3 regions of the Lysinibacillus sp. DFXJR4 genome follow, and region 3 is predicted to be linked to each of the others. Evidence: riboswitches for the same ligand, from Rfam matches in the RefSeq annotation. Region 3 holds a riboswitch; each other region holds the start of a gene.
What was found. Region 3 has a riboswitch for cobalamin ahead of AC2CGN_RS02900 (glutaredoxin family protein). Riboswitches for the same ligand answer to the same signal wherever they lie in the genome.
Positions count from the first base shown of each region.

Region 1: it holds a riboswitch for cobalamin, as region 3 does, so the genes downstream of both, AC2CGN_RS11665 (ABC transporter substrate-binding protein) here and AC2CGN_RS02900 (glutaredoxin family protein) in region 3, are expected to answer to the same signal.
Region 2: it holds a riboswitch for cobalamin, as region 3 does, so the genes downstream of both, AC2CGN_RS13935 (hypothetical protein) here and AC2CGN_RS02900 (glutaredoxin family protein) in region 3, are expected to answer to the same signal.

Region 1 is NZ_JBXUNW010000004.1:46,730-48,932, reverse strand. Features, by position in the region: gene AC2CGN_RS11670 (acyl-CoA dehydrogenase family protein) at 1-690, shown strand, start outside; cobalamin riboswitch at 1,001-1,186, shown strand; gene AC2CGN_RS11665 (ABC transporter substrate-binding protein) at 1,389-2,203, shown strand, end outside.
Region 2 is NZ_JBXUNW010000006.1:5,540-7,742, reverse strand. Features, by position in the region: gene AC2CGN_RS13940 (glutathione peroxidase) at 66-611, shown strand; cobalamin riboswitch at 688-884, shown strand; gene AC2CGN_RS13935 (hypothetical protein) at 1,142-1,681, shown strand; gene AC2CGN_RS13930 (ABC transporter substrate-binding protein) at 1,687-2,203, shown strand, end outside.
Region 3 is NZ_JBXUNW010000001.1:571,961-574,163, forward strand. Features, by position in the region: gene AC2CGN_RS02895 (alpha/beta hydrolase) at 1-236, shown strand, start outside; cobalamin riboswitch at 828-1,005, shown strand; gene AC2CGN_RS02900 (glutaredoxin family protein) at 1,126-1,350, shown strand; gene nrdI (class Ib ribonucleoside-diphosphate reductase assembly flavoprotein NrdI) at 1,347-1,706, shown strand; gene nrdE (class 1b ribonucleoside-diphosphate reductase subunit alpha) at 1,703-2,203, shown strand, end outside.

The sequences.
Region 1 (2,203 bases), on a different contig from region 3:
GGTAAGCCTTTAACGCAATATCCAATGATTCAGGATACACTAGGAAAATTTGCGGCAAAGCTTCATGTGGAAGTAGCAACAGTTTTTGATCTTATTCAGCTATATGATAAAGTGACAAGTGGTCAGGGCAATCATGAGGATATGATGATGAATCGTTTAAATATAGCCATTATGAAAAAGGAAACAGCCGAGCAAGCGGTGAAATATGCAAGTGAAGCGATTGAATTACATGGTGGAAATGGCTATATTGAAGACTTTGTGACACCTCGCTTACTAAGAGATGCACAGGTGCTTACGGTGTGGGAAGGAACTGCCAATATACTGGCATTAGAGCTGATTCGTTTAGTAGATAAGTTCCAAGCTCATAAGTTGTTTGTACGTATTATGGAGGAACGCTTAGCTAAGGTAGCTAACAGCACTCTAAGCCAATTAGTAGTGGAACAATTAGTACAATTGAAATCGACATTGCATACGTTTAGCTCTTTGGATGAAGCAATGAAAACTTTTGAGGCAAAAGCGGTAGCAGAAAAAATGGCGCATATGTATGAAAGCGTTGTAGCTGTGGAATGGGCTCACAGATTCGGTGGTAAATATGAAAAGCTGGCAGATATATATTTAGAGCATACATGGGCATTAAGAGAACTAGGGGCACCGATGAAAACAGTTCAATATTTTGCAGATATTCTTTAACTTCTTTCAGCAGAAGTTTCCCACCTCTATAGGTGGTGAGATGAATGCGAATTTAAGCTACTTTTCAGAGGGTATCCAAACACCCGCTGAAATAGAGGAACTCAGGCTAAGATCTTCACATCCTGTGAAAACGCCTGAGTGACCAACATCGTGTTGGCCCAAAGCCTCCGGCGGATGTCACGGAATCGAAAAGGAGTTCTTTGTGTAAGCACAAAGCCGATTCCGAACGCAATTATGCCGAGGCATAATTGATTAAAGGAGAAGTCGTCTAGATGGTAGGCGACTTTTTTTGTTTTCATGTATAATAAAATCAACTGAATATTATAAAGGTTCTTTACTTATGTAAAGTGAAAAGGGAAATCGGTGATATTCCGATGCGGTCCCGCCACTGTATGTGCTAGTTTTTTTCAATGTACGCCACTGAAAGTTTTTCGGGAAGGCTTGAAAAAACGTATGGAGCACGAGCCAGGAGACCTGCCTTTATAGAGACACGTTACAACCTACGAGGATAGGGTGGTGGATTTTGCGTATTTTTGTGCATTATTACCCCTCACTTTGGATGAGGGGTATTTGTTTTGTATGAAAGATGTCGATAAATTTGAAAAAATGAGCGATAAACTTATAAAGTTCGTCGATTACTAATCTATCAGCAAAATAATTTGTAAAAATTTACGCATTTATATACTAGGAGGATTCATATGAAGAAATTTTGGAAATTAGGACTTTCCGCATTTTTAGCAATTGGCTTACTTGCTGCCTGTGGAGAAGGAGCAAAAAATGAAAAGCCAGCATCTTCTGAGCAGCAAGAAACAACACAAGTAGACAAAGCAACATTCCCTATGACGATAACAGATGCTGTTGGCAAGGAGATTACGCTGGAGTCACCTCCTGAAAAAATAGTTTCTCTTATTCCAAGTAATACAGAGATTTTATTTGCTCTTGGCTTAAACAATGAAATAGTGGGTGTTACCGATAATGATGATTATCCTGCAGAGGCAACTGAAAAACAAAAAGTTGGTGGTATGGAATATAATATTGAGCAAATTATTGCCTTACAACCAGATATCGTGTTTGCTCATGCTTCGAGTATGACATTTTCTGCAGGGGCCATTGAACAGCTTGAATCTGCCGGTTTAAAGGTTTTTGTGGTAACAAATGCGAAGGACTTTAATGAAATTTACACAACAATTGAACAGCTAGGTCGTGCAACTGGGAAATTACCTGAGGCCAAGAAAATAATTAAAGATATGAAGACAAAAGTAGAAGAGGTTCTTGCAAAACTTGAGGATGTAAAGCCAAAGAAAGTTTTTGTAGAAGCATCTGATGAGCCACATATATTTACAGCTGGTAAAGATACATTTATGAATGAAATGCTAAATATGATTCATGCCGAAAATGTTGCAGCAGATACAGCAGATTGGTATGAAATCAGTTCCGAACAAATTATTGCAAAAAATCCAGATGTCATCGTGGTGACATATCATTATGTACCTGATATTTTAACAAAGCTACC
Region 2 (2,203 bases), on a different contig from region 3:
GCAAATCCTTTTATGAATAGAAAAAAGTTTACTATAATATAGGAAAAAAGTAAGGGGATTCATACATGAGTATTTATAATTATTTAGTAAAGAAGCCGAACGGTGAGATTTTATCAATGGAGACCTATCGAGGAAAGACGCTGTTAATTGTCAACACAGCTAATCAATGTCGTTTTACATATCAGTTCGAAGACTTGCAAAAAATGTACGATAAATATGGCAAGGAAAACTTTGTTGTGTTAGGCTTTCCTTGCGATCAATTTGGAAATCAAAACCCTGAAGATGGTGAGCAAACTACACAACTTTGTCAGGTTAACTATGGTGTAACATTCCCGATTTTTGAGGTAGTGCAGGTCAATGGTGATGCAACACATCCACTGTTTAATTATTTAAAGCATGAGGTCGATTACCGCGCATTTGGAAAAGCAAGCATGCAGGAAAAAATGCTAGCAGAATCAATAGTTCAAATAGCACCTCGTTTTTTAGAAGGACGTAATATCCGCTGGAATTTTACAAAATTCTTAATCGATGCAAATGGTAAAACAGTAGAACGCTTTGAGCCTACTGATTCTCAGCTTGATATCGAGCAGGCTATTGAAAAAATACTATAAATTTCTAGTACAACTATAAAACTTTTATCTTTATAGTTTTTCATAATAATATGTGATAAACTGCTTTATAAGTGAATAGCTCTTGCAGGATAAGGGTACTAAGATAGTATAATCGGGAATTCGGTGAAAATCCGAAGCTGTTTCCGCAACTGTAAGTACAGGAATCATAATCGGAGACCACTGTCAATTTGATGGGAAGGTTTTATGACATACATTACATTAAGTGATGTACACTGTACAAGCCAGGAGACCGACCTTTATTTGAACGTATAAATACTCTTCGGAAGCTAGGAGGATATATGGCAAATACGTAGTCTCTTTCGTATCTATATACGATTCTAATTATGTTATTTTCGTCGTTCCTTACGAGTAGGAACGGCGTTTTTTATTTTAATTCAGCCCCTTATATGGGTAGGATAGAGGTTTTTTTTCCTATCAGTGGGCGTTTTATATGCCTTTGAATCAAGAAAAATCCAGACGCAATTACGTTGGGGCAAAATTGATTGTGTAAAGAAAGTGAGGATTTAGAGTTGAAAAAAGATGCGCGTTATTCTTGTTATCCATTTATGCGTGAAAAAGCATATACAGTGGATTTTGAAATACGAACAGATAGCCTTACTACACATATAGGTATGGCTTTGACAGCAGTAAAAAAAGAGGCAGTTGAGGTTGTTGCACAAGATCTCTATACAATCCTACCAATGGCCTACCATGTTAATGGCTCGGTTCGAGGTAAATTAGCGGTCAGTGAAGAGGATTTAGCATGGATAAGTGCTCGCTATGATTTTTATGTTAGTTATGTGAAAGAGGAGATTCAGAGCTTTGTATTACCTCAAGGAACAGAGGCTGCTACTGCATTACATGTATGTCGTAGTGAGGCAAAAAAATCTTATCGTATTTTGCATAAGGTATCTGACGAAAAGGAAGTACCGACAATTCTTTTTGATTATTTAGGACTACTAGCCAATGTATTTTTTGTGATGGCTGTTTATATGAATAAGCAAGCAGGGATTGCTGAAATTCCGTTTGTAAGCAAGTCATACCCTATGAAAAAGAAAAAAGGAGAATAAATAAAATGAAGAAAATGTTGAAGCTTCAATGGCTTTCAGTAATGATGCTGTCGCTCATATTAGTAGGTTGTGGTGCGAAGGATGAAGCAACTACTAAAGAAGATATTACTAAGGAAGATCAAATCGAAAAAGCAAGCTATAAAGTGAAGGATGACCGTGGTATAGAGGTTGAGTTTGATGAAGTACCTAAAACAATTATTTCATTACAACCAAGCAATACAGAAATTTTATTTGCTTTAGGTGTTGGCAATCAAATTGTTGGGGCAACTGACTATGATACGTATCCGGAAGAGGCACAAAAAATTGAACGTGTTTCTAATTCTGTTACGTTTAATAGTGAGCGTATTTTAGCTTTGAAGCCAGATGTGGTCATTGCTTATACAACAGGAAAAGATGAAGATAACTTAAATGCTCTAAAAAGTCTTGAAGATGCAGGTGTAAAAGTATTTGCCATTCAATCTGCAGCTTCATTTGATGATGTATATGAAGATATTGAACAGATAGCAACGGTTATGGGAATTG
Region 3 (2,203 bases):
TTGTAAAAGAAACCTTGGAAAAGCCGCTACCTAAGATCGTTACCAAACTTGAGCTACCATTTTATTTTGTAATGGGTAAATACGACGCTATGACTTCATCTAATGCAGCAAAAAATTATTTTGATAGGATTGAAGCGGATCAAAAGGAGTTTATTTCTTTCGAGGAGTCAGCTCATTATCCAAATTTTGAGGAGAAGGAAAAATTTTATCAATGGATGTGCGATACATTTAAGTAGGGCAGCATAGATACGTGCCTAAATGGAATGAAAATACTTTTCCTAACAAATAGAATTTACTACAAATGGAAAAATGATAATTTAAAGAGGGAAGAGGCTAATAATTTCTTTTGTAGTTCAAAAAATGGTAAAGTGAAGGAAGTCTATGATAGAGAACATAAAATGCGCCGGACGTCTGAATTTAATAAGGAACTATCTTTATTTATCGGCTAGAATAATATGTAAGGATTTATCAACAATCAAAAGTTTAACAGTCTATTATTCTTCGGAATAAGGACTGTTTTTATGTAAAGAATTATTGTATTAGCTTATGCCTATATTTTTGATGGTATATTCCAAAAAAGTATTTACATAATTACTTCTTGCAAGGAAAGGCAGGAAAATGATTTTAAATACATAGTGTTACTACTTTCATAAAAATAATTCTTTATCAGATGTCTATTATTGTTTATAGCGTTAGGAACTATTTATCCACTTGCTTACTATCATTTTGCGGAAAATATCGAATAATCTTACTATTAAGAAGTCTCTAATCTAGATTTACTTTTATTTTGAAGGATGGTACACTTAGTTCTATCGGAAAACAATATATTGTGTTTGTTTTATTAAGGTACTACTATATGTAGTTTAATAGGGAAGTTCGGTGCAATACCGACGCTGTCCCCGCAACTGTAAAGCTGACGATGATTTAAGCCACTGTGCTTTCGCATGGGAAGGAAATCAGAGAATGAAGCAAAGCCAGGAGACCTGCCTATATAAAACACAACAATCATTTCTTCGGGGATTAAGGAATGGGGACGTAGCTATTTTTATGTGTTTTTAACGTTTCCATTTTAGGCTGTCTCTCTTTGAAGAGATAGCCTTTTATTTTATGAAAAGAGGGATTTATATGAAACTTTATACAAAAACAATTTGTCCTAAATGTCTTTGGGTAAAATCTGAATTACAACGAGTAGGAATTGAAGCAGAAATTGTAAATATTGACCATGATGAAAAAGCAAAGCAAACTATTATAGATGCAGGATTTTTAAGCGTGCCAGTTCTTGAATATAATGAGACATTTATAGGGGATGTTAAGGAAATTGTTTCTCAAATCGAGCTGATTTCACTATGATTATTTATGCTAGTCGTACAGGTAATGTCCGAAATGTTGTCTCAAAATTAAAGGGGAAATCAATGGAGCTGTCTGAGGAATTACAGTTGAGTGAGCCCTACCTTTTAATCACATACACAGACGGATTAGGTGATATCCCTGCAAAGGTAGCTCGTTTTTTAGAACAAAACGGAAATTACTGTAAGGGAGTAGTTGTAAGTGGCAACAGTAATTTCGGCCATACAGTATTTGGCGCTGCTGGCGAGAAAATTGCAGCAAAGTATCATGTGCCTCTAGTGCGTAAATTAGATTTACGAGGAAATCAAACTGATTATGATGCAATACAAACGTTTTATGAAATGAGGGTCATCGCGTGAAAACATATTTAAAGCTTAATAATGATGTACTAAATCGTTATAGTACAACAGGTCAACTAGAGTTAGAAAAGGATCGAGAAGCAACACGCCGTTACTTTTTAGAATATGTAAACGTGCGTCTCCGTTACTTTATTGATATTGAAGAAAAAATCCGTTATTTAGTCGATGAGGGTTATTATGAAAAAGCATTTATCGATATGTATGAGATGGAATTTATTAAAAAGCTATACAAAAAGGCATATGATTATCATTTCCGTTTTCCATCCTTTATGAGTGCAAGTAAATTTTACGATAGTTATGCCATGAAGAGTCGTGATGGGGAAGAAATTTTAGAAAAATATGAGGACCGTATTGTCATTATTGCTTTGTATTTAGCACAAGGCGACACAATATTAGCAGAACGCTCTGTTGAAGCGATGATGGAGGCGTATCAGCCTGCAACTCCAACAGCATTAAATAGTGGAAAGAAAGCACGTGGAGAACTAGTAAGCTGCTTT